Regions from separate parts of the Methylobacillus sp. DLP286 genome, predicted to be linked through region 2. Evidence: predicted binding sites of a transcription regulator. Region 2 holds the regulator's gene; the other holds the start of a gene.
What was found. The regulator sigma-54, encoded in region 2, starts transcription at its own class of promoters, with help from an activator protein. The targets are predictions, from matches to a motif close to TGGCACNNTTCCTGCT.
Positions count from the first base shown of each region.

Region 1: the regulator sigma-54 is predicted to act here: its motif matches at 7,105-7,120, upstream of ssuD (FMNH2-dependent alkanesulfonate monooxygenase).

Region 1 covers NZ_CM153145.1:616,922-628,472, reverse strand. Annotated here, with positions in the region: gene ACWXTG_RS02945 (AMP-binding protein) at 1-923, opposite strand, end outside; gene ACWXTG_RS02940 (LLM class flavin-dependent oxidoreductase) at 920-2,329, opposite strand; gene msuE (FMN reductase) at 2,326-2,916, opposite strand; gene ACWXTG_RS02930 (hypothetical protein) at 2,995-3,144, shown strand; gene ACWXTG_RS02925 (SfnB family sulfur acquisition oxidoreductase) at 3,323-4,549, shown strand; gene ACWXTG_RS02920 (acyl-CoA dehydrogenase family protein) at 4,689-5,894, opposite strand; gene ssuD (FMNH2-dependent alkanesulfonate monooxygenase) at 5,905-7,062, opposite strand; gene ACWXTG_RS02910 (acyl-CoA dehydrogenase family protein) at 7,410-8,618, shown strand; gene ACWXTG_RS02905 (sigma-54 interaction domain-containing protein) at 8,690-9,739, shown strand; gene ribA (GTP cyclohydrolase II) at 9,893-10,522, shown strand; gene ACWXTG_RS02895 (hypothetical protein) at 10,601-10,840, opposite strand; gene ACWXTG_RS02890 (DUF748 domain-containing protein) at 10,935-11,551, opposite strand, start outside.
Region 2 covers NZ_CM153145.1:2,456,725-2,468,275, reverse strand. Annotated here, with positions in the region: gene ACWXTG_RS11760 (M3 family metallopeptidase) at 1-10, opposite strand, end outside; gene ACWXTG_RS11755 (DUF4870 domain-containing protein) at 20-361, opposite strand; gene ptsP (phosphoenolpyruvate--protein phosphotransferase) at 409-2,148, opposite strand; gene ACWXTG_RS11745 (HPr family phosphocarrier protein) at 2,193-2,462, opposite strand; gene ACWXTG_RS11740 (PTS sugar transporter subunit IIA) at 2,455-2,865, opposite strand; gene rapZ (RNase adapter RapZ) at 2,913-3,755, opposite strand; gene hprK (HPr(Ser) kinase/phosphatase) at 3,759-4,718, opposite strand; gene hpf (ribosome hibernation-promoting factor, HPF/YfiA family) at 4,828-5,154, opposite strand; gene ACWXTG_RS11720 (RNA polymerase factor sigma-54) at 5,184-6,650, opposite strand; gene lptB (LPS export ABC transporter ATP-binding protein) at 6,670-7,392, opposite strand; gene lptA (lipopolysaccharide transport periplasmic protein LptA) at 7,478-7,984, opposite strand; gene lptC (LPS export ABC transporter periplasmic protein LptC) at 8,043-8,756, opposite strand; gene ACWXTG_RS11700 (KdsC family phosphatase) at 8,766-9,290, opposite strand; gene ACWXTG_RS11695 (KpsF/GutQ family sugar-phosphate isomerase) at 9,294-10,292, opposite strand; gene ACWXTG_RS11690 (NAD(P)/FAD-dependent oxidoreductase) at 10,421-11,506, shown strand.

The DNA.
Region 1 (11,551 bases), 1.1 Mb from region 2:
GCTCCCGCCGGAGCATTGGCACCCGCATCAGCCGGTAGCCCGTGCAGGCGCGATATGCGTCCTGCCAGCCACCTGGCAATCGGTGTCGCGGCCGCCTGGCCGGCCAGTTGCCGTTGCCAGCTGCCATGCGGCGGCAACCGCTCTTCCAGCTCGGCCTGCACCTGAATTTTTCTCTTGGGCGATGCCACGAAATGCTGCGGCTGGATTTCATGGCGGTCGCGCGCGGACGAGGCCGCCACCTCGGGCGCCGCCAACGTCATGCCGCTTTCCAGCCAAGTTTTCAGTACCTGTTCCAGCCCGCCCTGCCATTCGGTGCCTTCGTCTACCCATAGCACGGGTTGCGAACGCAGGTTGCGGTACAGGTCGGAGGCTACACCGGGACGCTTCGCGCCATCGGCGACCGACTGTGTAACTGCATGCAGCGCGACGATTTGCCACGAGGCGTGCTGATGCCCGGTCGGCTGCGAGGTGAACAGGGTCGCCGGGCCGGCGCTGGCGTAACCGCTTTCCAGCCACGAGGCGATGGTTTTCCTGTCCTGCACGAACGTATGGGTCGGCGCGGCCGCTTGCAGCGCTTTTCTCAGGTGCTCGCCCTGCGCATGGCGATCGACCGTGACCACCCTGACGCCTGCCGCATGCGCGGCCAGCACCAGCAGGATCAGCTCCGGCTCCAATGCGCCGCTCACCGCCAAGCGGGCCTCGGCAACCAGCCCGTGCCGCGCCAATCCCTGGCGCAGGCGTTCCAGTGCTGTAGGCAGGTCATGCCAGCGGAACGCTTCCCAGCGTCCGCGCTGCTTGTGCAGCAATGCAATCGCATCGGGCCGCTGCGCCGCCCAGTCGGCTACATTTGCCAGGATATCCTGCGAGAAACTAACGTCCAGCGCCTGCGAATCCGGCGTTGCCAGCAATGCGCTCCAGGTCATGCCGTTTTCTCCTGCAAGTACGGCGCCTGCTGTTCATGCTTGATGCGCTCGATGTCGCGATAGCGCGCAGCGGGATGGTTGGCCGGCAAATAAGGGCCTTCGCCGAACAGCTTCTCGCGCAGCGTGCCTTCGCGGTATTCCTTGGGATAGACGCCGCGGCGCTGCAATTCCGGCACCAGGTGCTCCACCACATCCTCGAAGGTCTCGTGCGCCACGGCATAGGCCAAGTTGAAGCCGTCGAGGTCGGTAGCCTCCACCCATTGCTGCAACTGGTCGGCCACGGTGGCGGCCGAACCGACGAACAACGGACCCAGGCCGCCGACGCTGGCCCACTTGGCCAGTTCCTCTATGGTCCAGGTCTTGCTGCCTTCGGCCAGGTGCTCCACCGCGGAAATGATGGCGTTGGTCTCGACTTTGCGCACGTTGTCCTTAGGGGCGTAGCGGCCGAAATCGATGCCGGTCCAGCCCGAGGTCAGCACTAGCGCGCCATCGTAGGAGCCGTAGCTTTGGTATTCCTTGAGCTTGGCATGCGCCTTGGCGTCGGTCTCGTCGACGACGATGGTGACCAATGCATAAATGAACAGTTTTTTCGGATCGCGCCCGGCCGCCGCGGCGCGGTTGCGGATGTCCTGCACGTAGGCGCGCGTGGTTTCCTGGGTCGGCGTGGAAATGAACACCAGCTCGGCGTTCTGCGCAGCGAAATCCTTGCCGGCGTTCGACGCCCCGGCCTGGAACAGCACCGGGGTGCGCTGCGGCGAAGGCTCGCACAGGTGGTAGCCGGGCACCTCGAAATACTTGCCCTTGTGGCCGATCTCGTGAATTTTCCCGGGGTCGGCGAACACGCCCTGCTCGCGGTCGCGAATCACGGAGCCCTCCTCCCAACTGCCCTCGAACAACTTGTAGAGCACCTCGAGGTACTCATTGGCGACCTCGTAACGGTTGTCATGGCGCTTGAGGCCGCCCTGGCCGATGTTCTTGGCGCCGCTTTCCAGGTAGGAGGTCACGATGTTCCAGCCCACGCGCCCCTTGGTATGGTGGTCGGCCGTGGAAAGTCGGCGTGCGAACGTATAGGGGTGCTCGAACGAAGTCGAGGCGGTAATGCCGATACCCAGGTGCCTGGTGGCAAGCGCGATCGGGTTGGCCAGCTGCAGCGGGTCGTTGACCGGAATCTGCACGCCTTGCAGGAAGGCGTGGTCGTTGCTGCCCTTGTAGACGTCGTAATATCCGATCACGTCGGCAATGAAAACGGCGTCGAAAATGCCGCGTTCCAGAATCTTCGCCAGGTCGGTCCAGTATTCCAGGTCCTTGTATTGCCAGGAGCGGTCGCGGGGATGCCGCCACAACCCGGGGGATTGGTGGCCGACGCAATTCATTTCGAACGCATTGAAGCGGATGGTCTTGCTCATGCCCTAGCCTTCTGGACGGATGGATTGTCGATGGCAATCGCCTGCAGGTAGGGCAATGCCCGCTCCACAGCAAGGTTGATGCGTTCATTCAACTGCGGGCTGGCAATGGCATAGCCGCCCAGATCCAGCTCCTTGAAATCGGCCTCGCTGCCGTATACGCCCACTGGCAGGGTCAATGCCTGGAAGAAGCTGAACAGGGGCCGCAACTGATGGTCGATCACCAAGGCATGGCGCTCGCTGCCGCCGGTCGCCGCGAGCAGCACCGGGGTATTGGCCAGGGTTTCGTGCCCGACAAAGTCGAACAGGTGCTTGAACAGGCCAGTGACCGATGCGCGGTATACCGGGGTCGCCACGGCCAGCAGGTCGGCCTCTTCTATCTTGAGGATTTCATCGACGGCGGCCTTGGGCAGCTCGAGGCGGCTCAGGCTGCCTCCCAGCGACGGCCCCAGCTTTTGCAACTCGATGAAATGCACGTCCAGCGGCAGCCTTTGCTGCAATTCAGCAACGATGGCCTTCAATAATGTTGTCGTGCGTGACGGATTGCTCAGGCTTCCCGACACGGCGACCAGCTTCAGTCTTTTACTCATTGCCGCCCTCCTGTTTACTTATTACTAATTGCGGTGCTTTCTTCGCCCGCAAATAACAATTAGTAGATAGCAGCAACCGTGCCAAAACTAAAAATCATTAATATTCATATGGTTGATAGTAAAAATAAGAATTTTTACCTGTTGCTTGACAGGCTGAATGCTGAAAATGTGCTGCTGTATCAGCAGCCTGAGGAAGGGAAAATAAGATTGCTGCAGGACAGGCAGTAAAGGGATTGCTGATTGAGCAGCATATTGTCAGCAATATGCTGCTGATGAATAGCGCTCAATTAAAAGGAGTTTAAAATTAAGCAATTGAATTTAAACAAGTTATCCATATGGCATGCTAAATGCAAATCTCGGTCAGGATCGTTGTATCCCACATATTCATTATTTAAAGAGGTAATCCATGACAGCCACATCCGTACCGATCGAAGAAACCGACCTCCCTCGCGCGCCGGCGCACATCATCCAGACCGATGCAGAAGCCATTGAAGTCGCCAGGCAAGTCGCCGCGGAAATCGCCAAGGAGGCGGCAGTCCGCGACGCCGAGCGCCGCTTACCTGCGCCAGAGCTCGACCTGTTCTCGCAAAGCGGGCTGTGGGGCATCACGGTGCCGCGCGAATACGGCGGCGCATTCGTCTCCAATACCACATTGGCCGAAGTAATCGCTATCGTTTCCGAAGCCGACCCGAGTATCGGCCAGATCCCGCAGAACCACCTTTACATGGTGGAAGGCATACGCCTCGACGGCACCGAGTTCCAGAAGCAGTTCTTTTTCGACCTGGTGCTGAAGGGCGTGCGGTTCGGCAATGCCTTCTCTGAAATCGGCACCAAGAGCGTCAATGACGTGCAGACCCGCATCACGCCGACCGAGGGCGGCTACCTGCTTTCCGGCAAGAAGTTCTATTCGTCCGGGGCATTGCTGGCGGACTGGGTGCCCGTCATCGCCAAGAACGAGCACGACAACACGACCGTGGCTTTCGTCAAGAAAGGCACGCCCGGGCTGACCGTGATCGATGACTGGTCCAGCTTCGGCCAGCGCACGACCGCCAGCGGCACCACCATCCTCGACAATATCTTCATCCCGGCGGATTACGTCCTGCTGCACCACCAGGCGTTCGACCGGCCGACCAGCATGGGGCCGGTCGCGCAGATCATCCAGGCTGCGGTCGATACCGGCATCGCGCGAGCGGCCTTGCGCGACACCATCCATTTCGTGCGCCACCATACCCGCCCCTGGATCGACAGCGACCTTGAGCACGGCTATGAGGACCCGTTGACGATCAGAGATATCGGCGACCTGCAGATCCGCGTGCATGCGACCGATGCCCTGCTCAAACGCGCGGGCGAACTGCTCGATGAAGCGCAGCGCAACCCGAACGAGGATACCGTAGCCGCCGCCTCGATCGCCGTGGCGGAAGCCAAGGTGCTGAGCACTGAAACCGCTCTGCTCGCAGGCAGCAAGCTGTTCGAGCTGGCCGGTGCGCGCTCGACGCTCGCCCAGTTCAACCTGGACCGCCATTGGCGCAACGCCCGCACCCACACCCTGCACGACCCGGTGCGCTGGAAATACTACGCCGTGGGCAATTACGCGCTCAACAACGTCAATCCGCCGCGCCATCCGTGGATTTAAAGGCACTAGGCGCGATGGCATGAACGCGGGGTTTCTCCCGCGTTTATCGAGTACATAAAGACGTTAAATATCTGAAGTTTAGCTCGCTAAAGCAATGACAATAAAAAGCCCGGAGATCCGGGCTTTTTTGATTTCTTCATCAGGAATAAAACGACGGCGTGGGGTATTGCTGGTTCAAGGCCCAGTCGCCCAGCTCCCTGAGTTTGAAATCGACCGGGTCGTGCAATGTATAGACCCTTAAATTGCGCCAGAAGCGGTCAAGACGCAAAGCTGCCGTGGTGGCGCGCGCGCCCGTCACCTCGAACATGCGCTGGGTGACGTCCAGGCCGCTCCTAGTGGTCGCCACCTTGGCGGCGGTCACGGCAATCGCCACCTCGCCGCGCTCTTCCTCGGTCAACCTTTCCGCCTTGGCCCAAGCGGCATCCAGCAATGCGGCAGCGCGGCTGGTCAATAACCTCGCCCCCTCCAGCCCGACCCAAAATTCGCCGTAGTGCAGCAAGGTATAAGGGTCTTCCTGGATATGGCTTGCCAACGAGCCGGACCAGACACGCGATTGCTTGAGGGTGTATTGCCGCGCTTCCGCCAACGCCCCTTCGGCAATGCCCAGGTAGATATTGGAAAAGATCAGTTGCGCGATCAATGGCCGCAAACAGGCGAACGGCGTGCTGAGCGGGCCGGGCTGCGTCAGCAGCTCGGACTCTTCCACGCGCACGTGCTCGAAATCCGCGCTGCCGCTGTCGGTCTGCCGCTGGCCGATATTGTCCCAGTCCTGATGCAGGACGATGCCCTCGCGCGCCGTCGGGATCGCGGCGATGAGGAGCTTCTGCGTCGCAGCATCGATCGCGGATGCAATCAGCATGTCGGAATCCGTCGCACCGGAGCAAAAGCTCTTCTTGCCATGAAATTCGCGCCGTCCGTCCACGATTTGGCTGCTCGTGCGCGTATCCAGCGGATTCAAGGCATTGCCCCAGAACCAATTGTTCCTGGCCGTCTCGCGAAACCACGGCTTCCATTGAGTATCCGTGCCGAACAGCCTCACCGTGGCCAGCATGAGGTGCTGGAAGGCGAATACCTGCGCGACCGAGCTGTCCACGCGCGCGAACTCGCGCACCACCTCCAGGGTTTCCATCCAGCTCGCTCCCGTCCCTCCCAACTCCCGGGGGATGATCAGCCCGAGCAGGCCGCTCCTTCGTATCTCGTCGCGCTCCTGCTTGGGAGTGCCGCCCTGCTGATCCCTGGTTACGGCGGTCTTGGCAAACTGCGCGGCAAGCGCGCGTGCAATATCCAGGGAAGTTGCCCGGGTATGTCCAGACTCCAGCGCAGCTATGACTTCAACTTGATTCACGGATATCCTCTTACTTGACAACCGACAGCTTGTCCGAGGCGGGCGGCGGCACGATATCGTTCGCCACCATTTCGCCGAACGGGCCTGTCAGGTTGATATTGCCGAGCGCATTCTGCTGCTCGATCGGCAGCAGCGGGAACAGCAGCTCGGCAACGCGGTAGGCCTCTTCCAGATGCGGGTAGCCGGAAAAGATGAAGTAATCGATGCCCAATGCCGCATATTCGCGGATGCGTTCCGCGACCTCCTGCGGATTGCCTACCAGCGCAGTACCAGCCCCACCGCGCACCAGCCCCACGCCGGCCCAGAGGTTGGGCGCCACCGTCAGTTTGTCGCGGCGTCCGCCGTGCAAGGCAGACATCCTGCGCTGCCCCTCGGAGTCGAATCGCGAGAACGCTTTCTGCGCCGCGGCTATCGTCTCGTCCGTGACGTGGGAAATCAGGTCATCCGCCGCCTGCCATGCCTGTTCGCTGGTCTCGCGCACGATCACATGCATGCGGATGCCGAACTTGAGCGTGCGCCCATGCACGGCGGCCCTTGCCTTGACCGCCTCGATCTTTTCCTTCACGGCTTCCGGCGGCTCTCCCCATGTCAGGTAGACATCGATCTGCTGCGCGGCAAGCTCGACCGCCTCCGGCGAAGACCCGCCGAAAAACAGCGGCGGATAAGGCTTTTGCACTGGCGGATACATGGTCTTGGCATTCTTGACCTTGATATATTGCCCCTCGAAATCCACCGATTCGCCTGCCGCAACCCCGCGCCATACCTTGAGGAACTCATCCGCCTCGGCATAGCGTTCGGAGTGGCTGAGAAAATTGCCGTCCCCATGCTGCTCGTCCGGATCGCCGCCGCTCACGACATTGATCAGCAACCGTCCGTCGGAGATACGGTCAAGCGTGGCCGCCATGCGTGCGGATACCGTCGGGGAAATAATGCCGGGGCGGATCGCGACGAGGAACATCAAGCGCTCGGTGAAGTTGACGAGAGAGGACGCCACCACCCAGGAGTCTTCGCACGAGCGGCCTGTCGGGATCAAGACGCCCTTGAATCCCAGCTCGTCAGCGGCCTGGGCGATCTGCTTCAGATAATGGTGGCTAACGGCACGGCCGCCATGGCTGGTGCCAAGGTAGCGGCTATCGCCATGCGTGGGAAGAAACCAGAATATATCCATCTAACGTTGTCCTTGAACTGATAAACATCACCTGCCCTATTCAGCAAGCTCCATGCCACGAGCCAAGTCAATGTTTTCTAAGAGGTTATAAAAACCACATTCGCATAGGTGCTTATTAATCAGCACAAAACTGCTCGATTGCTGATAGGAAAGCACATCACCCAGCCTCCTGTGCTGATTAACAAGCAACAACCAGTAGCCCAGATTGCATCAGCCTTTACGGGAGATCAAGCCCAGCCTAGCCTCGCGTATTGCTTCCCTGGCAGCAGAATACCGACAAAGCCTTGGCAGGACGGCATGGCACGATAGCTGCTATATCCTTATTAATTTATTAAGGAATATAACTTTTGGCTATTTCAACGACCATACTCCAGGACGATGTCGAGGTACACGAACCGCCATCCATCCAGGAAACCGCGAAAGCGCTGGCAGCGGAATTCCGCCTGACGGCGGTAGAACGCGACGAAGCAGGTGGCACGCCGAAGGCGGAGCGCGACCTGATCCGCAACAGCGGCCTGCTTGCATTGTCGATCCCGGAAACCGAGGGCGGCCTGGGCGCCAACTGGCAGGACACCATGCAAGTCGTGCGCGAGTTCGCCAGGGCGGATAGCTCGATTGCCCATGTGTTCGCCTTCCACCACCTCATGCTCGCTACCGTCAGGCTGTTCGCACGCCCCGACCAGTGGCGCCCATGGTTCGAGCATACCGCCAGGCTGAACTGGTTCTGGGGCAACGCGCTCAACCCGCTGGATGACCGCACCACCAGCCGCCAGGTCGGCAACTGGTATGAGTTTTCCGGCAAGAAGAGTTTTTGCTCTGGCGCGCTGGATTCCGAGATGCTGATCGTTTCAGCCTATACCCATGACAGCCACGACCTCGTCGTGGCGGCGTTACCCACTGGGAGAACCGGCATCAGCGTATTGCAGGATTGGCACAACATAGGCCAGCGGCAGACAGACAGCGGCAGCGTCAACTTCGAGAAGGTACGCGTCGAGGCCAACGACATCCTATCCGACCCCGGGCCGCTGAGCACGCCGTTCTCCTGCCTGCGCCCCCTGCTCGCCCAATTGATCCTGACCAACATCTATCTGGGCATTGCGGAAGGCGCTTTCGAGGACGCGCGGCACTACACGCTGAACGAGGCCAGGCCCTGGCACCGCTCCGGGTTGGAGCATCAAACGGAAGACCCTTACATCCTCGCGCATTACGGCGAGTTCTGGGCCAGCCTGCAAAGCGCCAGGGCGCTGACCGACCTTGCGGCGGCAAGGTTCGACCAGGCATGGAGCAAGGGAAGGCAATTGACAGAGGAAGAGCGCGGCGAAGCCGCTATCGACATTACGTCCGCCAAAATCATCGCCACCCGCACCGGCCTCGACATCACCAGCCGCATGTTCGAGGTTGCCGGATCGAGGGCCACCCATGCGGGGCTCAGGCTAGACCGGCATTGGCGCAACCTGCGCACCCACACATTGCATGACCCCGTTGACTACAAGATCAAGGAGCTGGGCGAATGGGCGCTGAAACAGCAGTACCCGACGCCGACATTCTACTCATGAACATATTGGACAACGATTACATGGGACTCACCTACCAAGAATTTGACGGCATTTACTCGAAAGAGGATGAAATGAACTTGTTGACACTACCCAACTCGCAATCGCTCAGCACCTCGATACGAGCGACGGCACAGGTGTTCGAGGACCCGAAATCCCTGGCGCTCCTCGCACGCATCCAGAAAATCGCCCCCAGCGACGCCAATGTGCTGATCATCGGGGAGACCGGCACCGGCAAGGAGCTGATCGCCCGCCACGTGCATGACTTGAGCCACCGCCGGGGAAAACCTTTCGTGGCGGTCAATTGCGGCGCCTTTTCCGAGACCCTGGTCGAAAGCGAGCTGTTCGGCCACGAGAAAGGCGCCTTCACCGGCGCGTTTTCCGCCAAGACCGGCTGGTTCGAGGCCGCCCACGGCGGCACCATCTTCCTTGATGAAATCGGCGACTTGCCCCTGAGCATCCAGGTCAAGCTGCTGCGCGTCCTGCAGGAGCGCGAAGTGGTGCGCCTGGGAGCGCGCAAACCCACGCCGATCGACGTGCGCCTGGTGGCCGCCACCAATGTGCGCCTGGAAGAAGCCGTACTGGCGGGACATTTCCGCGAAGACCTGTTCTACCGCCTGCGCGTGGCCCTCCTGGAAATTCCGACATTGCGCGACCGCCCTGGCGACATCCTGCCCCTGGCCGAGTATTTCGTCAGCGAATACCGCCGCCGCCTGGGTTACGGCGAGGTGGAGATCGACGAGGACGCCAAGCGCAAGCTGCTTGCCCATCCCTGGCCCGGCAATATCCGCGAGCTCGAGAACGCCATCCACCATGCGCTGCTGATCTGCAAGAGCCACCGCTTGCGCAGCGAAGACCTGCAACTCTCTTCCATGCAACTGTTCCACCGCGCCCGCCAGGAACACGACGGCCATGGCGCAGGCGACCCGCTACAGCACGCATTGCACCAGCTGTTCGAGGCCGGCCATGAAAGCCTCTACGAGCATATCGAGGACACGGTGGTGCGCACGGCCTACCACTATTGCCACAACAACCAGGTGCAGACGGCGCGTCTCCTGGGCGTAAGCCGCAATATCGTGCGGGCAAGGCTGATCAAGATGGGCGCGATTTCCGCATTGAAATGACGGGGCCCCAAGGATATTCGCCACATGCCGGAACCAGCCGGCGCAACACTCGACCGCCCAACAAAACGGCAACAAACCCTGGCGTCATGGGCAGATTTACTTTAATCTGCCTGTCTGCGTTTCGCAGCAGCACTCAACCATTGCATTACCCATATGAGCACGATCAGTAAAATTTCTTCATCCACCCTGCCCACCAAGTACGGTCAATTCATCATCCATGTCTATCACGACGTGCAAACCGGCCAGGAGCATGTCGCCCTGGTGGCAGGCCATGTGCTCAACAATGAGAACGTGCTGGTACGCGTGCACTCCGAATGCCTGACGGGCGACATCTTCTCCTCCAACCGTTGCGATTGCGGCGAACAGCTGGTATTGGCGCAGAGCATGATCGCGGAAGCCGGCCAGGGCGTGCTGCTTTACCTCAAGGGGCACGAGGGGCGCGGCATCGGCCTTGCCAACAAGATCCATGCCTATGCGTTGCAGGACCAGGGGCTGGATACCGTCGACGCCAACCTGCACCTCGGCCTGCCGATTGATCAGCGCAGCTATACCGCCGCAGTGGATATCCTTAAGGATCTGGGCGTGCACTCCCTGCGCCTGATGACCAACAACCCGGAAAAAGTCTCAAGCCTGCAGCAGGCCGGCCTGGCCATCAATGAGCGCATTCCGCTGGTGATCCAGCCAAACCAGGACAACCTGCAATACCTGCTGACCAAGCGCGACAAGCTAGGCCATTTCTTCGCACAAACGGAAATGCAAAATCCTGACTTTGGCGAGCTTTGAGCTTGTAAGACTTTGAATAGGCTCTTATTCCAGAAAAATATATAAAAAAAGAGCGGGTTAGCCGCTCTTTTTGTTTGATCAGTTGAAATTCCGCTTCACGTGATGCAGGTGATAGCCGTGCTGCTCGATATCCTTGATGATCAGGCCGGCATCATAGTGCAAGTGGCGCTGCTCCTTGTCCACTTCCACATCCGCGGTCTGGTGTATTAGCTTGGCATAATCCGGGTCGGGCACGTCCACCTTGGAAATATCGGCCCCTGCCCTGACCGAGATGTACTTGTTGTTGCTGGTCGCACTTTTATAGATATCCACTTTCATGATGATCTCCATCTGGTTGATATTAAAAAGTATTCAAAGGTACAACAGTCCGTATCTCCTTATGACCGCAATATGCCGCAGAAGTGCGATCCGCCTAATCCCTCCGTGCCGCGCCCAACTCCAGCGGCATCTTCACCTCGCCGTCATCGCTGGATTGCTTATTCAAGGGCTTCACCTGCAATTTGCCGGCATCGAGCGCCACTGTCTCGAGCAGGTATCGCTGGACCACTTCCTGGCGCGCGTTGCCCAAGGCTTCGAGCCATGAAGGTTCGAGCTTGGCCTGCTTGTTCAACGCATCCAGCAATTTGCCGTAGTAAACACCCTCGTCCTTTTCCGCCTTGACGGCATCCAATGCCTCCGGCGAGAGCTGCTCCTTGGCGAGCTTGTCGAGCGCGGATCTTGCCTTCCTGTTTGAAGTATCCACCGGGCCCGGCTTTTCGCCAGGCTGCAGCTTGATGCCCATCTTGGCGGCGACCTGGTTGCGCACGAACTGCTCCTGCAAGGCGCGCCCGTCCGCCTTTTCGTCAACCACGGGGGCCACCTGTAATACCAGGGCTGGCCGCTTTGCCAACGCCTCGCTGATCACCTTGAGTTTCTCCTGCTCAGGCGGCGCAAGCTCGGCGCTGCCAGGGTCGAACGCCAATGCCTCCAGCTTGTCGGAGCTGATGCCGAGCAGGTTGCCCAACGCCCGGAACGGCGAAGTCACCAGCT
Region 2 (11,551 bases):
CAATGCTCACTTGGAATCCTTAACTAATCAATCGCAATGTAAACGGGTAGCGGTATTCCTGCCCCTGGCTCGCGGCAATGGCGGCCAGCACGCACAGGATGAGGTTGGCGATCCAGAGGATGCCAGCCAGTACGAAACCGACGAGTATCACCATCAATATGGAGCTGATGGCATACCCTATCAAGAGGGTGATCTGGAAATTCAGCGCTTCGCGCGCTTGCTCGCCGATAAAGGGGCTGCTGTCCTTTTTCAGCAGCCAGACGAAAAGTGCAGGAAACAGGCTGAACACCGTGCCCGCCAGATGGGTGACCACGGCGATGTTCTTTTCGTCCGCGCTGGGAACTGGAATCAGGTTGCTCATGGTGGAATTCCCCTCAGAAATGAATGGCCGAAACAGCAGTATATGGACTACTGATTGAGTTTTTCCAGCAAAGGTTCGATCTTGTCCATATCGTAGGCGTTCATGATCTTGCGTGCCAGCGCGGCAATGGCCTGCAGCTCGGTCTGCAGCACCTGGCGCTTGATGGTCAGCACGTGCGACGGGTGCATGGAGAACTGGCGCAAGCCCATGCTGAGCAATAGCCGCGTGAAATGGATGTCGCCCGCCATTTCGCCGCACACCGATACCGGCTTGCCCAGCTTGTTGCCGGCCTTGATCGTCATCTCGATCAGCTTGAGCACGGCGGGATGCGAAGGCTTGTAGAGATGCGATACCGAGTCGTCGGTACGGTCGATTGCCAATGAATACTGGATCAGGTCATTGGTGCCTATGGAGAGGAAATCCAGTTCGCGCGCAAAAGCCTCGGCATTGATAGCCGCTGCGGGAATCTCGATCATGCCGCCCAGCTTGATCCCTTCGTCGAACGGGACGTTTTCCGCGCGCAGGCTTTCCTTGGCGCGTTCCAGCAAGATGGTCGTCTGCCTCAATTCCAGCAGCGACGACAGCATGGGAATCAGGATCTTGATCTTGCCGTAATGCGATGCGCGCAGGATGGCGCGCAACTGGGTATGGAAAATCTGCGGTTCGGACAGGCAGAGGCGGATGGCGCGCAAACCCAGCGCGGGATTGGTGCAGCTGCGCGCGGCATCCGGGTTCATCTGCTTGTCGGCGCCCAGGTCGAGGGTGCGGATCGTCACCGGCATGCCCTTCATCATTTCCGCCACCGTGCGATAGGCCGCGAACTGTTCTTCCTCGTCCGGCATCTCGCGCTGGTTCATGAATAGGAACTCGGTTCTGTAAAGACCAATGCCGGTAGCGCCCACTGCCTTGGCCTTGGCGACGTCGGAAGGCACTTCGATGTTGGCGTGCAGCTCGACTTCAACCCCGTCCAGGGTCACCGCCTTGGTCAGCTTGAGGCGCTTGAGCTTTTGCTGCTCCAGCTCCCATTCCTCCTGGCGCAGGCGGTATTCGGCCAGGGTATCCTTATCCGGGTTGACGATGACGATGCCATGGTTGCCGTCGACGATGATGAGCTCGCCGTCGCGGATCAAGTCGCGAGCGCGGTGCAGCGCCACAATCGACGGGATGCTCAGGCTACGCGCGAGAATGGCGGTATGCGAGGTCGCGCCGCCCACGTCGGTAATGAACGCGGCAAACTGGTGGTGCTTGAACTGGATGGCGTCGGCAGGCGACACGTCGTATGCCACGAGTATCTGCGCGCTTTCGTCCGGGCGCACCGACTCGCTGGGATGCCCAAGCAAGACCTTAATGATGCGCTCCACCACCTGCACCACGTCCTGCTTGCGCTCGCGCAGGTATTCGTCCTCGATCAGCTCGAATTGCGCCACCAGCTCGTGCATCTGCTGCTTCAATGCCCATTCGGCATTGCACAGCTCCTGCTCGATGATGGCCTTGGGCTCTTCCGACAAGTGCTTGTCGGCCAGGATCATCAAGTGCGTGTTGATGAAGGCCGCCAGCTCGGCCGGCGCGTTGGCCGGCAACTGCTCGCGCACCGCTTCCAGGTCGTGCCTGACACGCTCCAGCGCTTGTTCGAAGCGGATGATTTCAGCGACCAGCGCCTTTTTCGGGATCTGGTAATGCACCACCTCGACCAGGGCGTTGGTGACGAGGTGGGCGTTGCCGATGGCGATGCCGCCCGACACGCCGACGCCGTGCATGGAGAAACTGACCTTGCTGCTCTGGGCCATGGAAGGTTATTCCTGAGGGGGGAGGAAAAACATGGTCGGGACGGTTATTCCGGCTCGCCGAAACGGTCGTTGATGAGTTTCACGAGGGCATCCATGGCGGCCTGCTCGTCGCTGCCGTTGGTTTCGAGCGTCACTTTGCTCCCCTTGCTTGCCGCCAGCATCATCACGCCCATGATGCTCTTGGCGTTGACCCGCCTACCGTTGCGCTCGATCCAGATTTCGCAGGCATGCTGGCTGGCAGTCTGCGTGAGCTTGGTCGATGCGCGGGCGTGCAAGCCCAGTTTGTTGATGATTTCTATTTCTTGTTTAATCATGATGCTTACATGCGTCCTTGGAAAAATGTACCACCCCGTCACGCCCGCCGCTGATGGATTTCTCCACCAGGGTCATGATGCCGTTGCCCTGCCGGTAGGTGAGCGCCCGCACCAGCATGGGCAGGTTGACCCCGGCTACGCCCTCGACATGGCCCGGGATCAGCAACTTCGTCACTAGGTTGCAGGGCGTGGCCCCGTAGATATCGGAAAGTATCAGCACCCCCTGCCCCTCGTCCAGCTCCCTGATCATTTGTTGGGCCTGCGGCAGCAGCCCGCCCGGGTCGTCATGCGTGCCGACGCCGAGCTGCCTCAATAACGGCGGGCGCGAGCCCATGACGTGGCTTGCACAGTGAATCAGGCTTTCGCCCAGCGTTCCGTGGGCAATGATGAGTATACCTATCATGCTTTGTATCCCGTATCCTCAGGAGCTCTCCGGCTGGCGACGCCAGCCTAGTTTTTCTCCAGTGACCTATGCCGTACCAGCACGCGGTATTGCTGGTGACGGAAATGCGCGGCCAGGCGCTCTGCGAAATAGACCGAACGGTGCTGGCCGCCCGTGCAGCCGATCGCCACGGTCAGGTAGCTGCGGTTGTCGGCAATGAAGCTGGGTAGCCAGCGCTCGATAAAACCACGGATATCGTCGTACATGCCGTGCACGCTGTCGTGACATTCGAGAAAGTCACATACAGGCTTGTCTTGCCCCGTCTGCGGCCTGAGCTCCAGATCATAATAGGGGTTGGGCAGGCAACGCACGTCAAACACGTAATCCGCGTCCAGCGGAATGCCATGCTTGAAGCCGAATGAAGAGAACAGCAGGATCAGTTCGCCGTTCTTCTGCGTCACGAATTCCTTGACCCAGTTGCGCAAGGCGTTGGCGCTGAGGCTGCTGGTATCGATGCGCAACCCCAGGTCCACCAACGGCTCCAGCAAATGGCGCTCGTGGCTGATGCTTTCCGCCAGGGTGCTGGTATCGCTGCTCAATGGATGGCGGCGGCGCGTTTCGCTGTAGCGCTTGACCAGGGTCTCGACATTGGCCTCCAAGAAAAGCACCTGTACTTCGATACCCTCGCCCTTGAGCTTGCGGATGTTGCCGGGCAGCGCCTCGAGCGAGGCGCTGCGGGTATCGATGCTGATCGCCACCCGTTCGTGGTTGCCCTGGCTCAGGTGCTCCGAAGCCTGGGGCAGCAAGGTGGCAGGCAGGTTGTCGATGCAATAGTAGCCGCTGTCCTCCAGCATCTTGAGTACGATGCTCTTGCCTGAACCCGAAAGACCGGTCACGATCACAAGCTGCATGGCCTATTCCGCCTCTGGCTTGAGTTTCCGGGAAGTACGCGCCATTTCTCGGTGCTGGCGCTGCATGAACTGCTTAGTGCCGTTGATGCCGCGCAGCAGCAGCATGTGGTTGCGCACGGCCACCTCCACCAGCACGGCGATATTGCGCCCGGCGGCCACCGGGATCACGACCTTGGGAATTTTGACCTCAAGGATTTTTTCATGCTGGGATTTGATCTTGAGCCGGTCCAGCGGCACCATGGTATCGGCCATTTCCAGTTGCACGATCAAGTCGAGCGGCTTGGTCGGCTTGACGGCGTTGTCGCCGAACAAGGCGCGGATATTGAGTACGCCCAATCCACGCACCTCGAGGAAATCCTGCAGCAACGGCGGGCAACGCCCTTCGAGCCGGTCAGGGGCGATACGGTAGAAATCGACGATATCATCCGCCACCAGGCGGTGCCCACGCGAGATCAGCTCCAGCGCCAGCTCGCTCTTGCCGATCGCCGGGGTGCCCTTGATCATGAGGCCGAAGCCCTGCACTTCCATGAACACGCCGTGCAGGCTTTCCGATACCGCCACGGCCTGGGCAAGATAGTGGCTCAATACATCCATGAGGCCGGGGCTGCGCAACGGGGAGGTAAACAATGGGGTGCTGAACTCGTCGGAGGCGGCCACCAGTTCGTCCGGCGCTTCTTCGCCATTGGCCACGATGATGGCCGCCAAGTCGGCTGAGAACAGGTTTTTGATGGCCTGGAACAATTCTCGCGCCTTGAGGCTGCGCAAATAATCCATCTCTGCGCACCCCAGCACCTGCACGCGGTTGGGATGCACGAAATTCAGATGACCAACCAGCGCCAGGGACGGCTTGGTCACGGTTTCACTGGTCAGGGGGTTATCGCCGCCGGCTAACCCTGCTACCCATTTCAGCTTGAGCTTGCGGCGCGTATCCTTGTAAAGCTGGGTAACACTGATTTCAGCCATGTGTGCTTAATACCTTGGGAATGAACAAGCGGAAGGATATGCTGCAAGAGCGCCAAATCCATGCATGAAAAACAGACTTGGCACTCTTTTGCAGCATTTCACGAGGAGGTTACTCGACCGCCTGGTGCTTCAGACCTCCGGATGCCTGGTTGTGGTTGCTGACTTTTTCCTTATGCTTCACTACCTGGCGGTCCAGCTTGTCCGCCAGCGAGTCAATCGCGCTGTACATGCTTTCCGCCCCGCATTCCGCGTGCAGGTCGTTGCCCGGCACATGCAAGGTGGCTTCCGCCTTTTGCACCAGTTTCTCCACGCTCAGCGTGACCTTGAGGTCAATCACATGGTCAAAGTGATTGCTGAGTCGGGCCAGCTTGGACTGCACATATTCGCGCAGGGCTGGGGTAACGTCGAGGTGATGTCCTGTCAGGTGCAAATTCATAACGCTCTCCTTACTTGAAAACGCGCAAATCAAAGCGACTTGCGCTGGTTGGCCGCGGGTATCTGTAGAGACTCGCGGTATTTCGCTATGGTTCTTCTTGCAACAACTATGCCTTGTTTGCCAAGGATGTCGGTAATCTGGTTGTCAGACAGCGGCTTCTTCGGGTTTTCCTCGCTCACCATCTGCTTGATCAACGCGCGGATCGCCGTGGCGGAGCAAGCACCGCCAGACTCCGTCGCAACATGGCTGCCGAAGAAATACTTCAACTCGTACACGCCGCGCGGTGTGAGCATGTACTTCCTCGTCGTCACGCGCGACACGGTGGATTCATGCAGGCCCAACTCGTCGGCGATCTCGCGCAGCACCAGCGGACGCATGGCGACTTCGCCATGCTCGAAGAAGTTGCGCTGCCTGTCCACAATCGCCTGCGACACGCGCAGGATGGTGGAAAAACGCTGCTGGATGTTCTTGATCATCCATTTCGCTTCCTGCATCTGGCTCATGAGGTATTGACTGGAGCTATCGCGATTACGTTTCAGGATGCCGGCATAAAGCTGGTTGATGCGCAGCTTGGGCACCACTTCGTCATTGAGGCTGGCGATCCAAATACCCTTGACCTTCTTCACCACGATTTCGTGCTGGATGTAATGATCCGAGGTGATATGGCTGAACTCGCCGCCCGGGCGCGGGTTGAGCTGGGTCACCAGCTGCTGCACCGTTTTCAGGACGTCGTCGTCGCAATGTAGCAGCTTGCGCAGGCGCGTGTAATCGCGGCTCGCCAGCAAAGGCAAGTGTTGCTCTGCAACCTTGATCGCCAGATCAACAAAAGGCGTTTCTGCGGGCAGGGCGCGCAGTTGCAATGCCAAGCACTCCGCAAGGTTGCGGGCGCCAATACCAGGGGGATCCAGGTTCTGGATATGCTTGAGCGCGGTTTCGAGTTCGAGCAGGTCGATTTCGAGCTCTTCCGGCAGCAGCTCGGCCAGTTCTTCCAGCGACTGCTCGAGGTAGCCGTCGTCGTTGATGGCGTCCACCAGCACCATCGCCAGGGTCTGGTCGCGCTCGGACAGCGGCAACAGCTTGATCTGACTCAACAGGTGCTCGCGCAGGGTGAGGTTGACCGCTTCCTGGAAGCTGAAGTCGTTGTCGTCGTCATTGTTGGCGCCGCCTTCCTCCCAGCGGTTGCTGCCCTGGAAAGATTCGAAGTAGTCGTCCCCGCCGCCGAATTCGTCAACGCGCGGCAACTCCTCGCTGGCTGGCGCAGGCGCCTCGCTGGCGGGGGCGGCGACTGCGGCATCCGGAGCAGGGCTGTAGCTTTCGGACATTTCGGCAGCGCCGTCCGGGCCGTCTACGCGCTCCAGCAAGGGGTTGGCCTGCAGCAGCGACTCCAGCTCCTGGTTGAGTTCCTGTGAAGACAGCTGCAACAGCTTGATCGACTGCTGCAACTGCGGCGTCAATGCCAGGTTTTGGGAAAATTTTAGCTGTAGGCTTTGTTTCATCTCTCTAATTCTGCGTTGACTACAGGCGGAAATCCTTGCCCAAGTAAACTTCTCTTACACTTTCGTTATGTATGATCTCGCTGGGCTTCCCCGATGCGAATACGCGGCCTTCATTCACGATGTAGGCGCGATCGCATATGCCCAATGTTTCACGGACATTATGGTCCGTGATCAGCACCCCGATATTGCGCTCGGTCAGGAAACGTACGATCTTCTGGATGTCCAGCACGGCAATCGGGTCGATCCCGGCAAACGGCTCGTCCAGCAGGATGAAGCTGGGGTTGGTCGCCAGACATCGGGCGATTTCCACCCGGCGGCGCTCGCCGCCGGACAGGCTCACCGCCATGCTGTTGCGTATATGGGTGATATGGAGCTCCTGCAGCAGGGATTCAAGCTGTTCCTTCTGCTGCTCGGCCGTCATGTTCTGCAATTCAAGGATAGCCTGGATGTTTTCCGTGACGGTCATCTTGCGGAAGATCGACGGCTCCTGCGGCAGATAGGCCAGGCCCATGCGCGCGCGCTGGTGGATGGGCATCCGGCTCAGGTCCTTGCCGTCCAGCAATATGCGTCCGCCATCGAGTGGCACCAGGCCCACCATCATGTAGAAACTAGTGGTCTTGCCCGCGCCGTTCGGCCCGAGCAGCCCGACCACCTCGCCGCTGTTGAGCTGCAGGGAAATATCCTGCACCACGGTGCGCGACTTGTATTTCTTGCGTAAGCTTTCTACGATCAATTCACTCATTTATGCAATATCTATCGATGCCGTCTCTATAAAGCGCAGTTGCTTCGGCCTGCATCAAGCACAGGCCCTCCAATAGCCATCGAGCTCAGGGAGTTTCTGCCGCGGGTTTCTTCTTGGGCTGGATAATGGCACGCACTCGGCCAGTGGGTGTTGCAGGTGTCGCCGCTTGCGAGCCGCCGCTGATGACTTCCGCATATTCGGCATTGGCGTCATACATGATGTAGTCCCCATGCACGATATCCTCGCCGCGCTTGACCCATGCCTTGGTAAACAGCTGCACCTTGTCCATGCGTCCATCATACTCTATCCGCTGGGCGCTGCCCTCCATGTATTCGTTCTTGCCGTCGCGCTTCTGCCTAAAGGTGGTGGGATTGCCGTAGGACGTGCTGTGCTGGAATCCCTCCTTGTCCTCGCGCACGATCAGCCTGTCGCCGCGGATCACCAGCGTGCCCTGGGTCAGGATGACGTTGCCGGTATAGGTGCTGGTCTTCTTGGCATCATTGACCTGCACGGAGTCGGCCTCCAGCTCGATCGGCTTTTCCCGGTCGGCCTTTTCGGCATGTGCCGTTGCAGACAGCATGCCGGCCAACATGGCAAGCAATAATGAATAACGCAGGTTGCGCATAGGGTCTCCGCTGAAGAATGTCGTTCTACTTGGTTTTAGTGGGCTGCTTGGCATTGTTGCTGTTACCGGATGTCGTCTTGCTGTTCTTGGAAGCCGCAGGCTTGGCTGCCGCCTGCTTGGTCTTGCTTGCCGCTTTTGGCTTGCTGCTCGTGCGCTTGCCGGCGGCCGGACGCTCATAATGGCTGCGCACCCGCTTGTTGAGCTGGATGGTCTGGTTTTTCTTGTCATAGACCATCCCGACCGCGCGCACCACGCTTTTCGGCCCCTGGGTAATCACCACAGGCTGGTCGGTCGATGCAATCTCGCTATCCGGTTCCACGCGCAGATATTCCGTCGTCAGCGTCATTTCTTGCCGGTCGCCGAACGCCGGCCGCACCACGCGCACATCATCGCGGAACTCCACGACATCGCCCTTGCTGGACACATGTCCGCGCTTGCCCTCTATCGTCGTGGTGGGCTTGCCCACCCCAAACTGGGTGAAATGCGGGTTTTCCAGCTCGGTAGTATCGTCGTCCGGGTAATGCCGCATTTCAGAAGCCTTGAGGATGTGGCTGATCGACCCTGTCGCATCCGTCTTGGTCGTGACGAAATTGTTCAGGATGTAATCGGGGTCGTGACGCGTCGTCCCATCCACGCGCAGCTCCGGCGGCTGCACCGTGCGGTCGATCCACAGCGTAATCAGGGCCAGCAGCCCGAGTACGGCAAGCGGAAACAGGATGGTATTGCTACGTCCTTGCATATCTCGTATTTACTTTAAATAACGCGCCATTTGCGCATCGAAGGTGCCTTGCGCCTTCATGAGCAGTTCGCAGACTTCGCGCACGGCGCCGAATCCGGCCTGGCGCTCTGTGGTGTAATGGGCATACTCCTTCACCAGCGGCATCGCGTGCGGCACGGTAATCGCCAGCCCGGCGCGGCGCATGGGCGGAATGTCGATCACGTCGTCCCCCATGAACAGACACTCCTCGGCGGACACTCCCTGCTTCTCGAGCAAGTCGTTGAACGCCTCGAGCTTGTCGTCTATGCCCTGGTAGATGATCTGCACGCCGGTATTCTCGGCGCGCTTCACCACCACGTTGGACTTGCGGCCGGTGATATAGGCCATGCGGACGCCGGTATGCTTGAGCATCTTCATTCCCAGGCCGTCCTGGGAATGGAACACCTTGTATTCCAGCCCGTCATCCCCCAGCATCAAGCCGCCATTGGTCAGGACACCGTCAACGTCAAACACTGCAATCTTGATGCGCTTTGCGCGTTCTTCTAAGGAAATCAACTTCTAAACCACCTTTGCCATGAGTAAGTCGTGCATATTGAGTGCGCCGACCAGGTTGCCCTGCCGGTCGACGACCAGCAGGCTGCTTATTGAATATTGCTCCATCAAAGCCACGGCATCGACCGCCAGCTGTTCCGGGGCAATGACCTGCGGATGTTCATGCATGACGTCGCCCATGCTGGTGCCGTGGATGTCGATCCCGGCCTCGAAAGCCCGGCGCAAGTCGCCGTCCGTGAATATGCCGACCGGCTTGCCTGCCGCATCCAGCACCGCGGTCATGCCCAGCCCCTTGCGCGACATTTCCAGCAGGCCGTCCTTGAGGCTGCTGCTGCTTGGTATGCCGGGGATATCCTTTCCGCTGCGCATGATGTCCTGCACATGCAGCAGCAAGCGCCGCCCGATCGAGCCGCCAGGATGGGCCAATGCGAAATCCTCGCGCGAGAACCCGCGCTGATCCAGCAAGGTCACGGCCAGGGCATCGCCCAGCGCTAGCGCTGCCGTCGTGCTCGCCGTGGGGGCGAGCCCCAGCGGACAGGCCTCCTGCGACACGTGGGCGTCGAGGAAAATCGCCGCCGCCTTGGACAGGGTCGAGTGACGGTTGCCCGAGATGCTGATGATGGGGGCGCCGATGCGCTTCAATGGCGGCAACAGCGCCAGCAGTTCATCCGCCTCGCCGGAATTGGACAGGGCGATCACCACGTCATCCCGGGTGATCATGCCCAGGTCGCCATGGCTCGCCTCGGCGGGATGCATGAAAAAAGCCGGCGTGCCGGTACTGGCCAGCGTGGCGGCGATCTTGTTGCCGATATGCCCGGACTTGCCGATGCCGGTCACGACAACTCGGCCCCGGCATTGTAAAATAAGCTCGACTGCGTTGACGAAGTTCTCATCCAGGCGCTCGGCCAATGCCTGCACTTCCCGCGCCTCGATGGACAAGACCTCGCGCGCAAGTTGCAGTGGTGCGGTTGCGCTATTGCTCGTCTTTAACTTGGAAATTCCCATATGTGCCAAGTATAAAAGGGAATCTTCCCTGAATAAAGGATATGCCGGCAAAGTCGGCATAATTTTTGCGTGATTAATTTATTCCAGCCTAGCCGCCTCCATACCACCATCTCCCGGAAACACACATCATGAGCCAGCACGTACTGATCGCCGGCGGCGGCATCGTCGGCTGCCTCACCGCCATGGAACTGGTTTCCCGCGGCTGCAAGGTCACCATCGTCGAGCGCAATAAGATCGCAAGCCAGACATCGGGAGAGTCCTCCTGGGCAGGCACGGGCATCATGTTCCCGCTGTTGCCATGGATGTATTCGGACCACGTCAACACCCTCACCCACTATGGCGCATCGCGGTATACGGAGATCTGCGCACGCCTGTTCAGCGAGACCGGCATAGACCCGCAAATGCTCAATTCCGGCTTCCTGCTGCTGCCGCCATTCGACCGCGAGGCGGCGCTGGCTTGGTGTAACCGTTACCAGCTCAAGGCAGAGGCGGCCAGGGCCGGAGACTTTTGCGTGCAATCTCCCAGCGGGCAAGATGCGCTGTGGCTGCCCGAAGTCAACCAGGTCCGCCCCCCTTGCCTCATGCATGCCCTGCGCACATGGCTGGAGAATAACGATGTGCGGCTGCTGGAGTACACCGAGCTGATGCCGCTTTCCTCCGATGTGACCAGGCTCGCCGCGTGGCGTACCACGGCAGGTGAGTTGCTGGAGGCAGACCGCTTCGTCGTCACCTCGGGAGCGTGGAGCTTCGACCTCCTCAAGGAAGTCGCCAGCAAGCTGCAGATCAAGCCCATGCGCGGGCAGATATTGCTCTACAAACCGGAACGCACCCCCAGCGCCGTGGTTTTCCGCGAGGATTTCTACCTGGTGCCGCGCCGCGATGGCTACCTGCTGGCCGGCAGCACCCTCGAAGACGTCGGGTTCGATCCATCCGTGACGGATGCCGTCCGCGACGAAATCCGCGCCAAGGCGAAAGCCCTGATGCCGGAACTCGAGACACTTCCCATCATCAAGCACTGGAGCGGCCTGCGTCCCGGCACGCCCGAGAACCTACCCGTGATCGGCCCGCACCCCGATGTGGAAAACCTCTACCTCAATACCGGGCATTTCCGCTACGGACTGACCATGGGCCCGGCGAGCGCCAGCCTGGTGGCCGCACTAATCTGCGGCGAAACGCCCTGGACCGACCCGGCTCCCTTCTCCCTGCCCCAATAGCCCACAGCGCAGATATAGATCAAGCGCCGACCTAGCCGCCACCTG